DNA from 4 places in the Sphingopyxis selenitireducens genome. Region 4 is predicted to be linked to each of the others. Evidence: predicted binding sites of a transcription regulator. Region 4 holds the regulator's gene; each other region holds the start of a gene.
What was found. The regulator LexA, encoded in region 4, represses DNA repair genes until DNA is damaged. The targets are predictions, from matches to a motif close to GTTCCNCNCTTGTTCT.
Positions count from the first base shown of each region.

Region 1: the regulator LexA is predicted to act here: its motif matches at 1,847-1,862, upstream of ACSYDV_RS09155 (ATP-dependent helicase).
Region 2: the regulator LexA is predicted to act here: its motif matches at 1,752-1,767, upstream of ACSYDV_RS15245 (ImuA family protein).
Region 3: the regulator LexA is predicted to act here: its motif matches at 2,921-2,936, upstream of ACSYDV_RS17645 (ImuA family protein).

Region 1 covers NZ_JBPULG010000002.1:700,801-706,344, forward strand. The annotation lists gene ACSYDV_RS09155 (ATP-dependent helicase) at 1-1,837, opposite strand, end outside; gene ACSYDV_RS09160 (sensor domain-containing diguanylate cyclase) at 1,966-3,771, opposite strand; gene ACSYDV_RS09165 (MFS transporter) at 3,913-5,187, shown strand; gene rsmD (16S rRNA (guanine(966)-N(2))-methyltransferase RsmD) at 5,184-5,544, opposite strand, start outside.
Region 2 covers NZ_JBPULG010000004.1:404,738-410,281, reverse strand. The annotation lists gene ACSYDV_RS15250 (DUF6504 family protein) at 1-1,038, opposite strand, end outside; gene ACSYDV_RS15245 (ImuA family protein) at 956-1,741, opposite strand; gene ACSYDV_RS15240 (retropepsin-like aspartic protease family protein) at 1,863-2,483, shown strand; gene ACSYDV_RS15235 (hypothetical protein) at 2,735-2,911, shown strand; gene ACSYDV_RS15230 (DUF1810 domain-containing protein) at 2,963-3,394, opposite strand; gene ACSYDV_RS15225 (SOS response-associated peptidase family protein) at 3,391-4,008, opposite strand; gene ACSYDV_RS15220 (SOS response-associated peptidase family protein) at 4,064-4,576, shown strand; gene ACSYDV_RS15215 (HU family DNA-binding protein) at 4,825-5,100, opposite strand; gene ACSYDV_RS15210 (endonuclease/exonuclease/phosphatase family protein) at 5,237-5,544, shown strand, end outside.
Region 3 covers NZ_JBPULG010000005.1:329,025-334,568, reverse strand. The annotation lists gene ACSYDV_RS17655 (error-prone DNA polymerase) at 1-623, opposite strand, end outside; gene ACSYDV_RS17650 (DUF6504 family protein) at 688-2,238, opposite strand; gene ACSYDV_RS17645 (ImuA family protein) at 2,159-2,890, opposite strand; gene ACSYDV_RS17640 (DUF736 domain-containing protein) at 3,228-3,548, shown strand; gene ACSYDV_RS17635 (DMT family transporter) at 3,698-4,585, shown strand; gene ACSYDV_RS17630 (hypothetical protein) at 4,851-5,015, shown strand; gene ACSYDV_RS17625 (hypothetical protein) at 5,136-5,544, shown strand, end outside.
Region 4 covers NZ_JBPULG010000002.1:504,343-509,886, reverse strand. The annotation lists gene ACSYDV_RS08270 (molybdopterin molybdotransferase MoeA) at 1-1,008, shown strand, start outside; gene lexA (transcriptional repressor LexA) at 1,075-1,767, shown strand; gene ACSYDV_RS08260 (ComEC/Rec2 family competence protein) at 1,721-3,880, opposite strand; gene gltX (glutamate--tRNA ligase) at 3,951-5,405, shown strand; gene ACSYDV_RS08250 (citrate synthase) at 5,443-5,544, shown strand, end outside.

The DNA.
Region 1 (5,544 bases), 200 kb from region 4:
GGGTGATCGCGACATAGGCGAGGCGGCGTTCTTCCTCGAGGCTGGCGGTGCCGCCTTCGTCCATCGACCGCTGCGACGGGAAAACACCATCCTCCCAGCCGGCAAGGAAGACATGATCGAATTCGAGGCCCTTGGCGGCATGGATCGTCATGATCGTGACGGTTTCGCTCTGATCGTCATTGTCGCGGTCCATCACCAGGCTGACATGCTCCAGGAATTCCTCGAGCGTTTCATACTCCTCCATCGCGCGGACAAGTTCGGACAGATTTTCCAATCGGCCCGCCGCCTCGACGCTGCGGTCGGCCTGCAACATAGCGGTATAGCCCGACTCGTCGAGGATCAGTTGGGTCAGTTCGGGGTGCGAGAGCTGGTTCGCCTTTTCCTGCCATCCACGCACCTGTGCGACGAAGTTCGCGAGCTGGCGCCGCGCCTGCGGGGTCAGCTCGTCGGTTTCAATGAGGCGCGCGCCGGCATGGAGCAGCGATGCCTGTTCGTGGCGCGCGAACTGGTGAATGCGCTGGAGCGCCTTGTCGCCAAGCCCGCGCTTGGGCGTGTTGACGATGCGTTCGAACGCCAGATCGTCGGCCGCCGAGTGAACGAGCCGCAGATAGGCGAGGGCGTCGCGAATTTCGGCGCGCTCATAGAAACGGAAACCGCCGACGATGCGGTACGGCATGCCGATCGCGATAAAGCGGTCTTCGAACTCGCGCGTCTGAAACTGCGCGCGGACGAGGATCGCCGCGCGGTCGAGCGAGATGCGCTGGCGCTGGAGGCTTTCGAGCTCTTCACCGATCCGCCGTGCTTCTTCGGGGCCGTCCCACACACCGACGACGCGCAATTTGTCGCCGGGCTCAAGGTCGGTCCACAGCGTCTTGCCAAGGCGGCCGCTGTTCTGTGCGATCAATGCCGAGGCGGCGGCCAGGATTTGCGGCGTCGAGCGATAATTTTGTTCGAGGCGGATCACCGTGGCGCCGGGGAAATCCTTTTCAAAGCGCAAGATGTTCGCGACCTCGGCGCCGCGCCACGAATAGATCGACTGGTCGTCGTCGCCGACGCAGCAGATATTCTTACGGGTCTGGGCGAGGAGGCGCAGCCACAGATATTGGCTGGCGTTGGTGTCCTGATATTCGTCGACGAGGATATATTTGAAGCGCTCCTGATACTGTTCCAGCACATCGCGGTGGTTTTTCAGGATCACCAGCATGTGGAGCAACAGGTCGCCAAAGTCGCAGGCGTTGAGCGTCTTCAGCCGTGCCTGATAAAGGGCATAGAAATGCTGCCCCTTGCCGTCGGCATAGGCTTCCTTGTCACCGGCATCGAGATCGCCGGGGATAAGCCCGCGGTTCTTCCACTTGTCGATCAGCCCGGCGAGCTGACGCGCGGGCCAGCGCTTCTCGTCCAGCCCCTCGGCCTGAATCAGCTGCTTGAGGACGCGAAGCTGGTCGTCGGTGTCGAGGATGGTGAAATTGCTCTGCAGTCCGACCAGTTCGGCGTGGCGGCGCAGCATCTTGGCCGCGATGCTGTGGAAGGTGCCGAGCCAGGGCATTCCCTCTACGACGTCGCCGACCATGCGACCGATGCGCTCGCGCATCTCGCGCGCGGCCTTGTTGGTGAAGGTCACCGCAAGGATTTCGGACGGCCAGGCGCGGCGCGTCGCCATGATGTGCGCGAGGCGCGCGGTCAGCGCCGCCGTCTTGCCGGTGCCGGCACCTGCCAGCATCAGCACCGGACCTTCGGTCGTCAGAACCGCCTGCCGCTGCGGACCGTTCAATCCTTGCAGATAGGGCGGGTCGGATGGACCGGGCGGGGGCAGGTCGGGCGGGGAGGCGGGGGGCATGTTCACGCGCGAACGATTAGGGAACAGCGGCGGGGCTGTCCAGTGCGGTGAGGCTGGGCTGTCTCGCGCCTCGGCATCCTTGCACAAGCTGCGAGCGGGTTGCGGGATTGGAACGGACTTCTATGGGGCTACGCCGATTTGGAATCCCGGACCTTCGCCACTTCAACCCTGTCTCGACCAAGGGCCTTGGCGCGCAGCAGTGCGGCGTCTGCCGTACGGATAAGCCGATCATAGGTGCAATGGCCGGGCGCAACAGCCGCGCCGACCGAAACCGTGACGGGCTCCAGATCGCGATCGCCATGCCCCAGCCGAAGTGCGGAGATGCGGGCGCGAATATCCTGAGCGCGCTCCTCGGCCTGGCGGGGTGACAGGGTCGGGAGAAGGATCAGAAACTCTTCGCCGCCATAGCGAAAGGCGAGCCCCGCTTCGCGCGTCGCATGGGCCAGCACATGACCGACCCCGCGCAGGACCGCATCTCCGGCTTCATGACCATGTTCGTCGTTGAATCGCTTGAAATGATCGACATCGATCATCAGGCATCCCAGCGGCTCGCCAAGGCGCTCGGCTTGGGCAATCTGGGTTTCCAGAATATGCCCGAGCTGACGGCGATTGGCGAGGCCGGTCAGCGAATCGGCCATGGCCATCTCGCGCAGCGTGTCGCGCAATTGCAGGTTGGCGATCGCCAGCCCGATATTTTCCGCAAGCATGTCGAAATAGATTTCGGGTACGGCCGTGCGCGGAAGATTGGCGTCCGGCATCTCGAAATAGAGCAGGCCCAGCGTTTCACGTTGGGCGGTGAGCGGCAGGCACAGCGTGTCCACCGGCTGGTCGGTATCGCGCTCGATATGATCGCACGGAACATCGACATGGCCGCCCGCCGGGCGATGCGGGAGGCCACGGCGCAACGCCCAGCAGGAAACGGCCGAGAACTCGGTTCCGGATCGAACCGGGCCGAGCCAGCTACACGCTTCCGCCACGACATTGCGTTGCCGGTCGAGCAGATAGAGCCGCCCCGGCAGCCCCGGTGCGATTTCGGGCACGAAGCGCTGAACCACCTCTTTCAGGTCGTGGAGCGTGTCGCAGCCCTGCATCCGCTGCGTCATCCGCGACAAAAGGTCGCGCATCATCCGGTCTGCGTCGCGCTCGGCCTCGAGCCGCTGCCGTTCGAGGCCATTTTCGCGGAAAATGCGGATCGCCTGCGCCATGTCGCCGATCTCGTCGATATGACTGATTTCGGGCGGTTCGGCGGCGAAATCCTGTACCGCGAGGCGGTTGACCACGTCGCTGAGCTTGACGACCGGATGCAGCACACGCTGCTTGAAGACGAAATAGAGCACGAACAGGACAAGCAGCGCGGTCAGCCCGAGTACGACTTCGGAGATCGTCTTCCATATCCGGGCAAGGTCGGTCGCGTCGGTGACCTGCGCCGCGATCCGGCTGTCGAGCCGGTCCTGAAAACGCTGAACCTCGATTTCGGCGCGGTCGAGCTGGCGTTCGTATTCGGCGCCGAACAGCAACTGGCGCGCGGCGACGGTGTCGCCTTTCTCGTAAGCTGCCAGCGCGGTTTCCTGCTCGTCGCGGAGCAGGTCGGCCAGGCTGATCGCCTTTTTCAATGCGCCGAGTTCGCCCGCTGTGGCGCCCGCGTCGCCGATGTGCCGGATGCGATCCTCAACGGTCTTGAGGGCCGCGACCTCGCTACGATAAGTGGCAAGATAGGTCGGATCGCCCGTGTTGACATATTGTCGCGCCCGATCGCTCAGCGCGTAAATGTCGATCCCCAGTTCAGACGTCGCCTGATCGAGTTCGTAACGCTGCTCGACCGCCGCGCGCTCGCGTTCCTGCGCGTTGGATGCAAAAATCATGGTCGTGCTCGACACGATCGTCAGTACGACGGTTGCCCCATAAGCCCAATTGGTGATTGTCGCCAAACGCATCGCCGGACCCTAGCCAGCCGATCCTTGGCAACAGGTTAACTCGTTTTGCTTTGCCCGCGGGCCGGACGGCGTATTCCGCTTGCATGGCGCGCGGCAAGGCGTTCAAAGCGGCTCGACAATGAAAGCGGAGAGGCATCGCTCATGGATCTGGCACCCTATCGCGCGCATCGCCGCGTCCTGACCGCAAGCCTCGTCGGCACCGCGGTCGAATTCTACGATTTCTATATTTACGGCACGGCGGCGGCGCTGGTGTTCGGTCCCTTGTTCTTTCCGTCGGAATCGGCCTCGGCACAGCTGATGCTGAGCTTCATGAGCTTTGGCCTCGCCTTTTTCGCACGGCCTGTTGGGGCGATTGTATTCGGCCATTATGGCGACCGCATCGGGCGCAAGTCGACGCTGGTCGCCTCGCTGATGCTGATGGGGGCGTCGACACTGCTGATCGCCTTTCTGCCCACCTATGCGATGGTCGGATGGGTCGCCCCCTTGCTGCTGTGCCTGCTGCGCTTCGGGCAGGGCTTTGGCCTTGGCGGCGAATGGGGCGGCGCGGCGTTGCTCGCGGTCGAGAATGCCCCGCCGGGTTGGCGCGGGCGGTTCGGAATGTTCCCGCAGCTCGGCGCGCCGGTCGGCTTTATCGCCGCCAACGGGCTGTTCCTGATCCTCGGGCTGACGCTCAACGACAGCGATTTCGCGGCGTGGGGCTGGCGTATTCCGTTCCTGCTCTCGGCCGTACTCGTCGGATTAGGGTTGTGGGTGCGATTGAAAATCGGGGAGACCCCCGACTTTGCCGAGGCGATGGAGAAGGGACCTCCAGCCGGAATCCCGATCGGCGAACTGCTGCGCAACCATGTGCTGGTAACGCTCGCGGGGACCTTTGCGGTCGTCGCCTGTTTCGCGATCTTCTACCTCGCGACCGCGTTCGCGCTGGCGCACGGGACGACGGTGCTGGGCTATCCTAAAGAGCAGTTTCTGCTGATCCAGCTCGGCGCGATCCTGTTCATGGCGGTCGGGATCATCGTCGCGGGCTATGCCAGCGATGCGGTCAGCGCGCAGCGCGTGCTGACCTGGGGCTGCGGCGCGACGGTGCTGATCGGCTTTATATTCGGGCCGACGCTGGCGTCGGGATCATGGTGGATCGTCGGGCTGGGGCTGGCGAGCGCATTGTTCGTGATGGGGCTGGTCTATGGCCCGCTCGGCGTGTGGCTCACCGACCTGTTCCCGGTGCGCGTGCGCTATACCGGTGCGTCGATGGCGTTCAATCTGGGCGGCATATTGGGCGGGGCGATGGCGCCGATCGTCGCGCAGGGCCTGAGCGACTGGCGCGGGACCGCCGTGGTCGGGCTGTATCTGTCCCTCGCGGGAATATTCAGCTGGCTCGGGCTGTCGATGGTGCGGCGGCGGGCAGCCGCCCAAATCTAATCTACCCGCAGCAGCGTCAGCTTGGCTTTACCGACCTTGCGTTCGGCGTCGATCGCAAAGCCCGCGACCTCGACAGTCTCGTCATGAGCGGTCTCGACCGAGATCCAGCTGTCGGCGCCGATCCAGCCCAGCCGGTTCAGCTTGTCGAGCGCAACGCCCGCCGCGCCCGTGCCATAGGGCGGGTCGAGCATCAGCAAGTCATACGTGCGTTTCGCCGGCCCAAGCGCCAGCACCGACGTCGCGCGCACATCGGCGCGCGCAGCGGCGTCGAGCGATCCCAAATTCTTGCGCAGCGTGTCCAGCGCATCGCGATCCTGTTCGGCAAACAGGCATTGCTCCGCCCCGCGCGACAGCGCC
Region 2 (5,544 bases), on a different contig from region 4:
TTCGATCGCCTCGGCCGTCCCGATCGGCTCGAGGAGCGAGCGCCGCGCCTCGGGCATTTCGAACGGGACGACCGGCACGATGGGCTCGGGTACATGCCCGCGTGCCTGGTCGAGCCGCTCGACCGCAGCACGCCCGAGGCGCCGCGCGAGCGGCGCGCGGGGCATCGGATAAAGGTCGGCGACCCGCTCGATCCCGAACCGCGCCGCGGCGGCGAGCGCGTCCGGCGTCAGCCGGAGCGCCGCGAGCGGCAATGGCGCGAGCGCCTCGCCCTCGCCCCCTTCCGGCAAGATCCGCACGCCCGCGCCGCCATAGCGCGCGAGCGCGTGCGCGGCGCCCGGCGTGCCGGCGATCGCGACACGCGCGGTGAAACCGAGGCGCCGCAGAAAGCCGAGCAGCCGCGCTGCAAACCGTTCTTCGCCGCCAAACAGATGCGTGGTGCCGGAAAGGTCGAGCCAGAGGCCGTCGCTGCCCGATACCGCAGCGCTCGGCGTCCAGTAACGGGCAGCGTGAAGGGCGAGACGATCGAGCCAGGCGCGATCCGCCTCGGAGTTCGCGTCGCAAATCTCGAGGTCGGAAACGAGCGCCCGCGCATGCGCCGCCGCCATCCCGGGCGAAAGACCGAGGTCGAGCGCGGCTGGACAGGCGGCAGCGACGAGGTCGCGCTGCCCGGTCCGCACGACCAGAATCGTGGGGCGCGGTCCCCAGAGCACCGGCCGCAGCGGAATCGCGGCGCCGGTGGCGGCCCCGTCATCGCTCCGCAGGGTGCGGAAAACCGGCGCCGCCGCTTCGCTGCGCCGCCCAAGCTCACGCATTGCCGGCTGCCGGTGCGCGGGCAGCGCTGACGTTTCCTGCGCCCAGCGGGCGCCCGGTCGCCAGCCGCCGCCGCGCGGCACCGAGCAGGCACCGGGGTTGTCGTCAACGGGTTCCGGGAAACGCGGACCGGCCCGCGCGACGTCAGGCGGCGTATTGGACCGCTCTGCCCGTCGCAACCGCTCGATCGGCAGTTGCGGAAGGTAGAGCGAGGCGACCCTGGTCATCGCACGCCTCCAGTTCGAGGGAGAAAGGCGGCCCGCCGCGCTGGCGAACGAGCTCGACCGACCAGCGCCCGCGCCCCACACCCGGCGCATCGAGACGCGACGACGACAGCGCACCGATACGCCAGCGCGTGCAGGCGAGCGAAAGGTCGACGAGCGGGCATTGGCCGTAGCGGCGGTAGCGGCGGTACAGCAGCATCGGGGTCTTGCCTTCCGTCGCCGCGAGTTGCAGCCGCCGTGTCGCGGTCTGGTCCGCCGCCTTCACCTCGGCGACGACGCACGCCAGCGAGCCGTCGCGCAGCGCGTCCTCGCACATGGCGAGCAACTCCTTATCGGTCTTGCCTTGCGCATAGAGGATATGCCCGGGGCCCAGACCCGCCTGCTCCAGCCCCGGGGCGTAAAGATCGAAGCGCGTCAGCGCCCAGAGTGCCGAAACGCCGGGCGCCGCCGCGAAGCGCGCGGCGATCCCGGCGGCGAACAATGTTGCCGCGGCATCGTCGCTCCAGTTCGCCGACGCGCCCGCGACCTCGTGCAGGCCGGCCCCGTCGAGCCCGCCGCCGGCGAGGAGATGATCGAGCGGACCGACCCCGAACGGCAGCACCGGCCCGCGCGCCGACTGGGCGCGCGTCACCGCATCGCGAAGCGCGGCAAGTTCCTCGGCACATGGCCGGGACGAAGAAAAAGGCGGTGCGGTCATAGGGTTCATCGACTCAAATGTTCCCTATATGTTCCACCCTGCGGCAACGCGCGTCAAGCGACCTGCGGCGGGCCGCTGTGGATCATTCAGCACCGCGACACCTTCCCCCCTGTAATGCGGGACCTATTTTATGCCGATGACCACCAACCTTCCCTGGAACGAGCTTGCGATTTATGCCGTCGGCGCGGCTTTGATCCTGATCATCCTGTTCAAGATTCCCTATGTCGGCCGAGCCCTTCGCGCGCTCTTCTCCTTCGCGCTGCTCGCCTTCGGCATCTTCCTCGTCCTTCAGCAAGCGCCCTTCGATCCCAATCTTTCGCGCATCACCGCGAGCCTCGGTCTCGACAAACAGGAGGTCGTCGGCGGCGAAGTGCGCATTCCGATGAGTCGCGACGGGCATTTCTGGGCCGAGGTTGAACTGAACGGAACGAAGCGCCGCATGCTCGTCGACAGCGGCGCGACCATCACCGCGCTCTCGCAGGGCACGGCCCAAGCCGCGGGCGTCGAAGCAGACGCGACGCTCTTACCCTTGTTGATGAAGACGGCGAACGGCACCGTGCGTGCCGATGCCGGCACGGTCGAGCGCCTGGCGATCGGCGCCATCGAGGCGCGAAAGCTCAAGGTCGTGATCTCGCCGGGACTTGGCGATACCGACGTGCTCGGCATGAATTTCCTGTCGGCGCTTCAATCGTGGCGTGTCGAAGATCGCACGCTCATTCTCACACCGGAAGCGTTACCTAAGACCCGCTGAAGAGGCTTGCGGTTGGTATCGAAGAGAACGCTTTCGTGCGCCGCGGAAAGGAGCCTGAAGGGCGCCCCGCGGCGGCACGATAGACATTACACATGGCAGCGGCAGACCGAAGATCTCAGCATGTCCCGTGCGTGCGAGAAACCCCGTTAAATCGCAAAAGTTGCGCGGCTTAGCGGAGATAAATTAGCGGCCCAATGCGCAACCTCGGTGCCGCTCGTCCGTTTCTCCAGCATCAAGAGATGGAGATGAAAATGAGCGTCAAGGGACAGATCAAGGAAGCTGCCGGTTATGTGAAGGAAGAAGCCTTCGAGAATGGCGACAGCCCCGAATCCAAGCGCAAGGCGCAGGAAGGCCGCGACCTTCGCAACGAAGGCCGTATCGAAGACGGCAAGCCGCCGAAGACGGGTACTCCCGGCACCGAAAACTAACCCACCCCTCGCCAGATACCTGGCAGACTGGACCCGCTTCGGCGGGTCCTTTTATTTGGCATGATCCGCCAACATATCGAGCGTCCGGGCATCGCGTTCACCGCCAAACCAGCGCAAGATCGCCGCCGCGAAGAGCGGCCGGTTGCTCACCGCTTCAAAAAGCGTCAGCGAAGACCGCAGCTTTGCCGCATCGACCTCACCGAAAACTGCGACCGGATCGCTGGACGCAAGGTCCTGCAGGGCTTCGACGCATTCGACATAGCGACCACCGAGACGCGAGTGAGCCAGATAGGCCCGCGCCTCTTCGGGTCCAGCTATCCCGTAGAGCTGCGCCGTCGGGCTTCGGCCAAGGCCTGTGAGCTGCGGGAATATGAACCACATCCAGTGCGAAGATTTCTTGCCACGGCGGATCTCGCCGAGCGCGCGGGCGTACACCTGCTGCTGCGCCGTCACGAACAGATCGAGCCCCTCTTGGTTCGTCATAAGGCGAGCGCTCCTTGCGCGGGCGGCTTGCCATACACCTGCGTCACCTCGAGGCTGCCCTCGGGAAGCGATTTCAAGACTTCCTCGGCCGGAACGCGCGGATCGAGCCAGGCAGCCCATCGATCGCGTGGCAGCGGAATGATCTGGCGGTGGTGATAGGGGGCGATGTCGGGACCAGCGTCCATCGTCAGAAGACTGAATGCCTCGCCGACATGGCTGTCGCGCCAGACGCTAGCCATGCAGAACCAGCGATGGTCCTTCATCGTGAAGAGCCACTTGTCGAGGCGCTTCTGCGCCGTGTCGGTGGGATCGGTGAATTCGTAGAAGCCGTCGCACAGGACAAGGCAGCGCTGCATTCCGAGATCGCGGCGTTCCGAGCGCACATTATAGACCGGCTTGCCGGCTTGACCTGGCCAGCTCCAGCGCCGGTTGACGAGCGAACCGGTTGCGGCTCCGTCGCTGCTCTTCACGATCGGCGCGGTATCGGTGATCCGGACATCTTCGCGCGCCGGCACGTTCGGCGCGCCTTCGGGCATATCGATCTTGATCTGGAGGTTCTCGAAGTCTTCGGCGATCGACGCGATGTCGACTTCGAGCCGATAATCATTGCACATCCGCGGCTGTCCCCTGGCCCTTGCGACTCATCCTCGTTCCCATTATGTTCCATATATGGGAATCGCGCCAACCCCTTTCGATCCCGACGCCCCGAGCGGAGGCGTTCAGGCGCTCGTGCGGCGCAATCCCGACAATATGGCCGAGATCGAAATGGTCAAAGCGGTTTGGGGTTCCGACCCGCGGTTCAGCGACGGAATCAACTACCGCTTCGTGCGCGCCGAGGGCCGCGCCTTCCCGGCACGGCGTTGTTTGATCCCGGCCTCCGAATTTCGCATGGGCACCGGCGACCATCGCTACCGGGTGACGCTCGACAGCAGCAATTTCTTCTATCTCGCCGCGGTATGGGACCCGCCGCTCGCCGACTGGCCGCTGTCCTACCGCATCCTCACCATCCCGGCAGGCGCCGACGTCATTTCCTATCAGTCGCGCCACGGCGTGATCATCCAGCGCCGCGATGCGAACCATTGGCTCGACGGCAGTCTGCCGAACGAAGTGCTGTTCGAAGAACCGCCACGTCACACGCTGTTCGTTGAGCCATTGCGCAAACAGGCGGAGCTTCCTCTCTAGATCATATGTCGCTGGCCCGCAGGGCCCGCACAGCCGCACTCTTGGCGAGCCCGCAGCGGGGCGGCGTGCGATGCGCGTCCGTGCCTAGCCGCCGCCCCGCCAGGATAGCGAGCCGAGTGTGCCGCGCGGCCAAAACAAAAGTGCGACCCCGGGCCGAGCCTGCGAGGCCCGAGCGCGCTCATCAGATGCCGCGCTCCGCTCGCCGCCTCGCGGCTGTCCCGCCGGCGGCGCCGGCGGGACACACCGGCTCAGCCGTTCAGGCGATCCTTGACCGCCTTGGCCGCACCGAAGGTCAGCTTTTTCGAGGCAGCGATCTGGATCGTCGCGCCGGTCGAGGGGTTACGACCTTCGCGCGCGGCCGATTCCTTGACCTTGAACTTGCCGAAGCCGTTCACCGAGACTTCGTCGCCCTTGGCGGCGGCGTCGGTGATCGCGGCGAAAACGGCATCGACAGCCATCTTCGCGTCCGCCTTGCTCAGACCAAGTGCGGTTGCGACGCTGTCCGACAGTTCGGCGTGGTTCATAAATCATCTCCTTGAGCGGCCGGAAGGATGCCGGCCGGGCGGGCGATATAACGCCGGTTACGGCATGACGCCATCCGCGCGGCCCCATAGGCGAGAGTGAGTTGAACTTGGCTTCGGCGTGCGGCACTAGCGAGCCATGCTTCCCAACCGCCTCATCGCATCCGCGCTTCTTCTTCTCGCTACAGCCTGTTCGACCGCAAGCATCGCTCCCGCGAACACGCTCGCGCCGTCGGGCTCCCTGAAGATTGCGAGCTGGAACCTCGAATTTTTGGCTGAGCGGAACGGCATCGGCTGCAACCCCAGGGACGAAAGCGACTATGCGGCGATGCGCCGCATAGTCGATGACCTCGACGCCGATGTGATCGCCTTTCAGGAAGCCGAGAATGAAGCGGCCGCGGCGCGGGTCTTCGACCCCGCCAAATATGTCGTGATCATGGAAGCGCG
Region 3 (5,544 bases), on a different contig from region 4:
CATTTCTCGCGGATGCAGGTGACGACGTCCTGCAGCAACCGCCGCTCCGGCGCATGATAGAGAACATCGCCGGTCGCAACCGTCGGAACCTGAGCGGCTGCGGCGAACGCCGCGAGATCGCGCAGCCGGATCGCATCGCGCGGACGGCGGCGGATGCTCAGCGCGAGATAGGCCCGGTCCGTGAAGACGCGCCTGGTCTGTGCGAGGGCGGCCTCGGTGGCGGCGTCAGCGCGATCGGGCACGAGAATTGCGATCAATCCTTCATTCCATTCTTCGACTTGGCTCCAGTCGAGATGGCATGCACCTTTGCCGGCACGCGCCTTGCCGACGCTGAGTAACCGGCACATGCGGCCGTAAGCGTCCTTGTCGGTCGGATAGACGAGCAGCGTGCTGCCGTCGGCGAGATCGAGCCTTGTGCCGACGATCGCGCGCACGCCTGTCGCTTTCTCTGCATCCCAGGCGCGCACGATCCCGGCGACGCTGTGCCGGTCGACTATTCCAAGCGCCGGCACACCGAGCCGCATGGCTGCCGCGAACAGCTCGTCGGGAGATGAGGCGCCGCGCAGGAAGCTGAAATGTGTCGTGACCTGCAGTTCCACATAGGCCGGCTCGGCGCCCCTCACGCGAATACGCGTCTTGTTTTCGGTCGCATTTTCAAGCAAATGCGGTCCGCTTTCGGTCGCATTTTCAAGCAAATGCTCCGTGAATGAACCAGCGCATCGAGCCTGTCGACGCATGGACGCCGTCGCCGAGGCGGAAGAGCCAGTAGCGACCGCCCTCCTCGGTCTCGACCTGATAATAGTCGCGCACCGAAAGCGGGGTCTCGGCTTCGATCCCGCCATCGCGCCACCATTCGCCCTGCAACCGCTCCGGCCCGTCGCCTTGACGGACACGGTAGCGTTTGCGGCGCCAGATAAAGAGGCGGGGGGCTTCATCGGGCAGCAGCGCGATCACATCGATCGACTCGGGTCGCGCGAGCATCCGCGACGGCCGGGGAAGATCGTCGGCGAAATCTTCGCCGCCTGACGGGGCGAGCGCGGCCGCCAAGGCGACCGAGCGCTCGGGCATGATGCTCGGGCACGGCCCGAGGCGATGGAGGCTGCGCTGCCCGAACCGGTTCGCGAGCGCATCGACGAGCGAAGCGAGGTCGGGCCCCTCCCGCACAAGGCTTACGAGACCTTCTCCTTGGCGGGCGCCCTGGTCCTCGATCAACGGCGCGACGAGCGTCATCGCCTCGATCCCGAGTCCGGGCTCGATCGTCTCGACGCGCGCGCCGAGCAGCTTCGCGATATGCTCCGGGTCGCGCGACGGCGCGGCGGTACCGATGCGGATCGCCTGCACCTGGCCATCGACCCGGTGGAAATAGCAGTCGAGGCGCCGCGCGCCCTTGCCGAGGCGGGAAAGCTGGTCCGCGATGTCGGCGGCGAGATCGCTGATCACCTGCACGAACGCCTCGGCCGTCGCGATCGGCTCCATGAAGCCGCGCCGTGCGCGAGGAAGCGCGTCGGGAAAGATCGGCTCGATCGGCTCGGGCAGATTGCCCATCGCCTGGTCGAGGCGGCGATGAAGTTCACGCCCGAACCTCTTGGCGAGCGGCCCGCGCGGGGCTCCGATCAGCTGCTCGATCCGCTCGAAGCCGAGTTTGCGCAGGCCTTCTACATCGGCGGGCGGTAAACGCAGCGCCGCGATCGGCAGCAGCGCGATCGCTTTGCGATGCGCGCCGGGCTCGACCGTCACCGGGCGTCCCGCCGGGACGTGCCGCGCGACCGCATGCGCGCAGCCGGATGTGTCGGCGACCGCGATCTGCAGGGTGAGGCCGAATGCCCCGGTGCGGCGATGGAGATCCTTGAGGAGCGCGCGCTCGCCGCTGAACAGCGCGGCGCAGCCGGTGATATCGAGCCACAGCCCGTCGGGCGGATCGGGCGCCACGACCGGCGAATAGCGCGCGCCCGCCCACAGGGCGAGGCGGCGGAGCCCCTCGAAATCGGCTTCGGGCTCGGCGTCGACGACATCGAGTTCGGGCGCGAAGGCGCGCGCCTTCGTAATCGTCATTCCGGGCATGATGCCGAGGCTGCGCGCGTCGCGGCACGTCGCCGCAACGATCCTTCGGCCATGGTCGGGGATCGCGGTGACGAGCGGGCGGGGTGATGCGGCGCCGTCAGGCGGCGGCTTTTGCATCTTCCTGCGCAGCCGGTCGGTCGACCAGTGCGGCAGGAAGAGCGATACGACCCGTCGCATCGCAGCCCTCCACGATCCAGCTATGTGGGACGCCGCCGCGCGCCCGTTCGAGCGCGACGCGCCAGCGCGGCCGCGCCAGCGCCGGAATGCCGAGATCCTCGCTCGGGCTCGCGGTGATCCGCCAGCGCGTCACCGCTGCGCTGCCCTCGGCGTGCCCATCCGCCTTGCACGCCCGGCGAAAGATGAACGCCGGGACGCCCGAGGCTTCGGCGGCGAGTTGCAGGCGTTTCGAGGCGGTGGTGCTATATTTGGTGACCTCCCCTACGACGCCGCCGAGCCCTTGGTGACGGAGGCATTCCTCCATCGCGAGGAGAACGTTGCTGTCGCTCCCCGTCTCGACATGGATCACCCGGTCCGGATGGAGACCGGCGAGTGAGAGGGCGGGCGTGAAGAGATCGCGCCAGCGAAGACACCAGAAAACCGGGCCTTCGGCGCGCGCGAGGATGCCCGCAAGGAAGATCGTGGCGCTGGCGTCGTCGGCCAGCTCGGGGCTGCCGACCAGTTCATGTAGTGCCCCGGTCAGAAGACCCCCGGCCGGGATTCGCGAGTCGATGGCGTCGAGACCGAACGGGATGACGTCATGGCGCGCGGCAACACCTTCGATTCGCGCGATTTTGGCGCGAAGATCTTCGAGAATGACGGACTGGCGCATCGATACGGACAACTGGCCTTCGGTTGGGATGTTCCTTCTTTGTTCCTTTTCTCGGCTCTGCGTCAAGATGCGGTGCGGTGGAGCGAGGTGGGAGCTGTGGATGAAACACCGGAAAGAGGAAGGTTGCACCCCGGCCTTCGGGGTGGTGGAAACGGGTGAGGTGCGTCTCCTCGATCGGTGCCATCCCTCATTTGAGCGCCGGACTGCGGTCCCGGTTCGCCTAGTGCCGTCAACCCCCTGCGGGGGTTCGCCCTCGCGTGTCGCTCGGTGACGGCGGCTCGCTGGCCCTCCGATTGGCGCCATCGGGGATTGGCCCCGAGAACCAAGGAGACGACACATGCCCACCATCGCAACTCTCACCGAAAAAGCCGACGGCAGCTTCGAGGGCAACCTCGCCATGCTGTCGGTCAGCGCCCCGATCGCGCTCGTGCCGAACGGCCGCAAGGCCAAGGATAACGAGCCCGACTATCGCGTCATCAGCCGCAAGAACGGCTTCGAACTCGGGGCTGGCTGGATCCGGACCTCGCAGCAGAACGGCAACGAATATGTCTCGGTGACGATGTCCGCACCCGAGTTCGGGACGATCTACAGCAATCTCGCCAATGCGCCTGGCGACGATCCGTCGAAGAAGGTCCTGATCTGGAACCAGCCGAGCTGACGGGCCGGGACCCCGCCACGGCGGGGTCCCATGGCTTCAGGCCCCGCCTCGCTGCGGGGCCCTTTTCCTTTGCCCGGTGATTGCGGAAGGCGGGGGGAGGCGATACGGCTCCCGCGCGGCGGCCGGTAGCCGCGACGGAGTGTCTTCCAGTGCGCTTGCGCGATTTCTTCCTTCTCATGCTGATCTGCCTGATCTGGGCGTTCAACAATGTACTGAGCAAGATCATCGTCGACAATTGGGCGGTGCCCCCGCTTTTCTATGCCGGTTTGCGCTTCGCGGTCGTTGCGCTCGTGATGCTGCCCTGGCTGCTGCCGATGCCGCGTCCCGTCTGGCGCATCCTTCTCATCGGCCTGCTCATGGGCGGCGGCAATTTCGCCTTGCTGTTCATGGCCCTTCAGACAACCTCGCCCTCGTCCGCCGCGATCGTCGTGCAACTCGGCGTACCCTTCACGATCCTGCTCTCTATGGTGATGCTCGGCGAACGCATCCACTGGCGCCGCGCGCTCGGCATCGGTTTGACACTCGCGGGCGTGTTAATCGTCGTCTGGCGACCCGGCGGCCTCGCCTTGTCCGTGGGGCTCTGGCTCGTTATCGGCGCGGCGTTCGCAGGATCGCTCGGCGCGATCCTGATGAAGCAGGTCGAGGCGGTGTCGCCTTTCCGGTTCCAGGCATGGGTCGGTCTCGTATCGGTGCTCGTCCTTTCTGTTGCATCGGCCGCTTTCGAGACCGGCCAGTGGGCAGCGGCGGTGGATGCCGGGTGGCCCTTTGCGGGCGCGGTTTTGTTCACGGCGCTCATCGTGTCGGTCGGCGCGCATTCGGCCTATTACCACCTCATCGGCAGGTATGAAGCAAACCTGATCGCGCCGCTCACGCTGATGACGCCCCTCGCGACGATTGGCCTCGGCGTTCTCATCACGCACGACGCCTTCGATGCCCGCATGGGGATCGGCGCCGCACTGGCACTGGGCGGCGTTCTCATTGTCGCGCTGCGCCGAAAGCCGACGACCGCGCTACTGGTCGACCGCGAGCAGCGTTAGCTCGCTTTTTTCGGCAACCGGCGCACACCAACCCGGCAAGGTGGGGGGGCGGACAGGGCGGCGAGGCGGGGCGAGGCCCCTCCGCAGACTTAATCCCGCACGCAAGCCGCTGATCCCTCGGCCAGTGCAGGCCTCCTTCAATCAACCCGTGAAGGGTCCCTACGCTTTGCTAGGGCCGCCGCTGCGCGCCGGTGATTGCGGCCTGTCCCCGTCCGGCGGGGCGACTGTCGAGCGGGAATGGTCCCGCTCCCGCAGGAGCCTCGATATGCCGCTTTCAACCGCCCAATCGCTCGGCTGGAATCTTGCCCGCACGATGATGGTGATCATCGTCCTGATCCAGACCTCCAATGGCTATGCCGTGATGCCGCTCGACGAGTTTGACGGCGATCCGACAACGATAGTCAGCGAATATGACCCGTTCGGCCGCTGACCTCGAAATAGATCCAGGGTGCGGCCAGTTGCGGTTCCACCCTCGGATTCTCTCTGCTATTTTCAGACGGCAGATTGCACTGTGGAGGAAGAGGCGAGCGCGCCTAACTGGAGGACGCTCATGACCATTTTCCTTATCCTCGGTGCTATTGCCGCTTTCTATCTCATCTGGATCCTGTTTCGCCTCGCAGCCTTCGCATTGCCAATCTATGCCGGCGTTTGGCTGGGGCTTTTGATGCAAGCTTCCGGATTTGGATATCCCGCCTCGATCACAAGTGGGCTCGCGGCAGGCGCGGCGCTCCTCCTTGCCGCCCAGTTGCTCATTGCCTTCTCGCCGTTGCTCCGCTGCCCGGTCGTCCTCCTGTTCGTCGTTCCGGTGGCCTTTGCCGGGTACCAGATCGCAGGCGGGCTTGCCGGACAGACGATCGAGCCTGGCATCTGGGCCAGCGTCCTGCCGTGGATTGGCGCCTTTATGGCGGCGACAGGAGCCTGGATGGGGCTAGCGACCGAGCGGCTGGTGAGCGCCTCTC
Region 4 (5,544 bases):
GCCGACCTGCCCGGGCCATGGACCATCGTCGGCGACGTCGCCGCCGGGGCCGCACCGCCTCGCTCGATCGGCACTGGCGAAGCGATGCGCATCTTTACCGGCGCGATGCTCCCTGTCGGCGCCGACACGATTCTGGTTCAGGAAGACACGGCAACCGACGGAAAAAAGCTGATATTATCCGGCGAAGGCCCCCGCGAACGCGGCCGTCACGTCCGCGCCCGCGCGGGGGATTTTGCGAAAGGCGCGCATTTGCTGGGCGCCGGCGCGCTTCTCACCCCCGGCGCGATCGCCGCTGCCGCAATGGCGGGCGCGGGCTCCCTGAACGTCGGCGGGCAGCCGCGTGTCGCAATCCTCACCACGGGCGACGAACTTGTTCAGCCGGGCCGCCCGCTCGTCCCCGGCCAGATCCCGGATAGCAATGGCGTCATGCTCGCGGCGATGCTCGCCGCCGAGCCCGCGCTTGTCAGTATGCCGCTCCACGCCCGCGACGACCGCCACCTTCTCTCCAGCATTCTCAAGGATCTGGCACGCCACCATGACGTCATCGTCACCGTCGGCGGCGCCTCGGTTGGCGATCATGATCATGTCCGCGGCGCGCTCGAGGATGCCGGCGGCCGCATCGATTTCTGGAAGATCGCGATGCGCCCCGGCAAGCCGCTGATCGCAGGCACCATCGGCGACGCTGTTTTGCTGGGCCTCCCCGGCAATCCCGCGTCAGCTTTCGTCACCGCAACATTGTTCCTGTTGCCGCTCGTTCGCCACCTCGCGGGCGCACGCGATCCATTGCCGCCGATCCATCAGGCGCCGCTCGCCACCCCGCTGACCGCGGGCGATGGCCGCCGCGACTATATCCGCGCGCGACTCGATGCGGGCCGGCTTACGCCCTTCACCTCACAGGACAGCGGCCAGACCTTTCCGCTGATCGCCGCCAACGCGCTGATCATCCGCGAGATCGGCGCGCCGCCACGCGACCTCAGGGATATCGCCGATTATATCGCCATCCCTTGACAAGTTCCGCTCTGTTCCACTATCGTTCTCCTTATGTCCGGTATTTGGCATCATGGAGAATGAACGATGTTGACGGCGAAGCAGCATGAACTGCTCCACTTCATCCAGGAACGGCTCGACGCGGGCGGCATTTCGCCTTCGTTCGAGGAGATGAAGGAAGCACTTGGCCTCAAATCCAAATCCGGGATCCACAGACTTATCAGTGCCTTGGAAGAACGCGGTTTTCTCCGTCGACTGCCCAATCGCGCCCGTGCGCTCGAAGTACTGAAGGTGCCGGAGGCCGCAAAGGCAGCCAGTGCGCCGGTGCGCAATGATCGCGACAATATCGTTCCGCTGCGCAAACCCGCCCCCGCGCTGCGCCCCATCGCCGCGAACGACGTCATCGAAGTGCCGCTGCATGGCAAGATCGCCGCAGGCGTGCCGATCGAGGCGTTTGAGGATCACAACAACCTCGCCGTTCCCGCCGCGCTGCTTGGCGCAGGCGAACATTATGCACTCGAAGTGTCGGGCGACTCGATGGTTGAAGCCGGCATCTTCGACGGCGACTATGCGCTGATCCAGAAGGCCAGCACCGCGCGCGAGGGCGATATCGTCGTTGCACTGGTCGACGGGCAGGATGCGACGCTCAAATATTTCCGCCGCGAAGGCCAGATGATCCGGCTCGACCCGGCGAACAGCGCCTATGAACCGCAGCGCTACGCCGCCGATCGCGTCATCGTGCAAGGTCGGCTGTCGGGACTGCTTCGTCGTTACCACTGACCTGCGGCGGGCGGCGCCATGGATGTGCGTCGCCCGTTCGCAGCGCGGTGACGATGTGTGGATCGTCGCCCAGATAAATAGCGAGCCCGCCACTTGTCGCCAGGCTGTCCCGGTCGATCGTGAGCCAGCGAGCAACGCATTCGTGCGGCAACCAGCGATCGCTGATCACAACATCAGCGGCCGCGCACGCCGCCGCCATTTCCGTGCCCTCTATCCGATCGCGTCCGCGCGAGGCGAGGATGGTGCGTTGAACCGCACCCTCGCCCTGCCTCCAGCGGCAGAAGTCCCGGTTGCATTCGACATGATCAAGATCCGCAAGCGCAGCCAGCGGCGCATCGTGACCCGCCGCCTCGGCCATCGTGTCGCGGACATAATCGCCCGCGCGGTCGCGGAGCAGCGCATAGCCGCCGCCCGGCACAGCGACCGCAATATGCCGCCCATCGCTCGTCACCAGCAGATCGGGGCGAGGCTGCACGAGTAGCGCAGCTACACCGATAGCGAGCGGCACGAAACCCGCGCGGCGCCACCGCGTCTGCCAGAGAAGCAGCCATAGCCCGCCAAAGATCGCAAAGCCGAACCCCCAGCCAGGAAAGCTCGGCAACATCGCGACCGCCCCCGGCGCCGCCGCGACCGCGTGCGCAAGCGCGAGCAGCAAGTTTAGTGCCTGCCCCGCGATCCACCAGAAGGGGGCACCCAGCCCGACACTGTCGAACAGCAAGGCCAGCGCCTCGGCCGGCATGATGACGAAGGTGGTCAGCGGGATCGCGACGACATTGGCGAGCGCGCCATAAAGCCCGGCCTTGTGGAAATGAAACAGCGCGATCGGCGCCAATGCGACCTCGACCACCAGACCGGTGATCAGCAATCCGACAATGCCGCGCCCCAGCCGGATAACCCACGATTCCCCGCGACGCGCGAGAAATGCCCGCATCCAGCGGCTTTCGTGAAGCGCAATAATCGCGGTGACCGCAGCAAAGCTCAGCTGGAAGCTCGGCCCCGCAAGCGATTCAGGGCGCCAGATCAGCACGATCAGCGCACCCGCCGCCACAAGTCGCAAGGTCAAGGCCTCACGCCCAAGGAGGAAAGCGAAGAGGACCAGCAGCGCGGCGATGAAAGAGCGCAGCGTCGGCACCTCCATTCCCGCAAGCAAAGTATAGGCTCCGCCCGCAATCGCTCCGGCGGCGGCGGCGAGCGGCAGCACATATCCCGCAAGCGCCAGTCGCCGGTTGAGCGCCAGCAGACGCATCGTCAGCAGCATCGCGAAACCCACCACCGCGGTCACATGCAGCCCGCTGATCGATAAAAGATGCGCCAGCCCGCTGCGCCGCATCCCTTCTTCGTCGGCCTCCGCAATCGCACCGCGGTCGCCAGTAACCAGCGCCGCGGCGATGCCGCCCGTCGATCCCTCGAGCTGTTCGTGAATATGCGCGCTCAGCCGTGCGCGTAGCGGCGGTGCACGTGCGCCCCGTCCGTCGACCCGCGCAATTTCACCCAAAATCGTGCCAACTGCTCCGATGCGATCGAACCAGGCGCGCTGCGCGAAATCATAGCCGCCGGGCAAGCTCGCCGCGGGCGGCGGCATCAACCGGGCGCGAACGCCAATATCTTCGCCGGGCATGATGTCGCCTGCTCGCTCGCTGTCGGCCGTAAGCCGCATTCGTGGCGGCAGGTCCGACCGATCATGGGGCCGGACGATGAAACGAACTTGGCCGCGCGCCGGCAAGGGCTCCACGCGTTCGACAAAAGCGGAAAATTCGGTGGCAATCGGCCGTGCCAGCACCGGTGCTTCTACCCACAGCGACCGCGCCCAGATCAGCAATATTCCCGCCGCCATCACACCGCAACCGACAGCGATCACCCGTCCAACCCGGCTCTGCCAACCGATCAGCAGTCCGACGAGCGCGCCCGCGGCGAGCAACGACAACAGGCCGATCCAATGCGCCGCAGCCGGAAGGAAGAACCAGGAAGCCACCCCGGCGCCGAGCGCGACCGGCAGCCAAAGCCCGATCCGCTCACGCTCCGCCTCCAGCCGCGCTTCGAGTCCGTCGCCCAAGCTGCGCCATGCCGTAACCCACCGTGTGCCAATGGGCGTTTGAAGCTGCCTTGTCGCCATGCTAGGGGCTCCCCCGACCCCCGTCCCCGCACCTGTATCCGGGGCGACAGAGTGATTGAAAGAGAAGCTGGTGGCAACCGAAAACCAAGCAATTGCAGGCGAAGCGACTGGCGCCGATGTGGTGACGCGCTTTGCGCCCTCCCCGACCGGATTTCTGCATATCGGCGGTGCGCGCACCGCGCTGTTCAACTGGCTGTTCGCGCGCCATCACGGCGGCAAATTCCTGCTCCGCATCGAGGATACCGACCGCGCACGCTCGACCGACGCCGCGATTGACGCGATTCTCGACGGGATGCGCTGGCTCGACCTCGACTGGGATGGCGAGACGGTATTTCAATTCGCACGCGCCGACCGTCATGCCGCCGTCGCCGATGAATTGCTGGCCAAGGGCGAAGCCTATCGCTGTTATCTGACGCAGGATGAACTGGCGGCGATGCGCGCTGAAGCGCAGGAAAAGCGCCTTCCCTTCCGCGTTCGCAGCCCCTGGCGCGACCGCAACGATGGCGACCCTGCCATCCCTCACGTCATCCGCCTGCGCGCGCCGCAGGAAGGCGCCGTGACGATCAGCGACCGCGTACAAGGCGACGTGACCGTCCAGAATGCCGAACTCGACGATTTCGTTCTGCTGCGCAGCGACCGCACGCCAACCTATATGCTCAGCGTCGTCGTCGACGACAATGACATGGGCGTCACGCATGTTATCCGCGGCGACGATCATCTGAACAATGCTTTCCGTCAGGTCGCGCTGTTGCGTTCGATGAACTGGCGCGAACCCGTCTATGCCCACGTCCCGCTGATCCACGGTGCCGATGGCGCCAAGCTGTCGAAACGCCACGGCGCGCTGGGCGTCGATGCCTATCGCGACGAAATGGGATATTTGCCCGAGGCGGTGAACAATTATCTCCTGCGGCTGGGCTGGGGACATGGCGATGATGAAATCATCAGCCGCGCGCAGGCCGTCGAATGGTTCGACCTGGGCCATGTCGGCCGCTCACCGTCGCGTTTCGATTTCAAGAAGCTAGAGAATCTGAACGGCCATTATCTCCGCGAGGCCGACGATGCCCGCCTCGCCGCGCTGGTCGCACCCATGACGGGCAAACTCGTCGGCCGCGATCTGACCGCCGACGATCAGGCGTTGCTGACAAAAGCGATGGCTGCGTTGAAACCGCGCGCCAAGACGCTCCACGAAATCGCCGATGGCGCGACCTTCCTGTTCGTGCCCGAGCCGCTGACCTTCGACGAAAAGGCGGCGGCCGTGCTCAAGGACACGCCAGAGGGCATGTTGTCGTCGATCGCCGACCGCTTACGCGCGTTGTCGGACTGGTCGCCGGAATCGGTCGAAGCTGCCATTCGCGAGGAAAGCGAAGCTGCGGGCGTCGGACTCGGCAAATTGGCCCAGCCACTGCGCGCCGCGCTGACCGGGCGAACGATATCGCCGGGAATTTTCGACGTACTCCTGCTGCTTGGCCGCGATACCAGCCTGGCGCGACTTGACGCAGCGCACAATTTTCCGGCAGGGGCGTAGCCAATCACCGTCTCAGCCCATTGATAAGGGGAAAGCCATGACCGACCAGAACGCGAAAATCACTCTGGGCGACAAGAATATCGAAAGCCCTGTGCTGTCCGGCACAGTCGGCCCGGATGTCGTGGATATCCGCAAATTC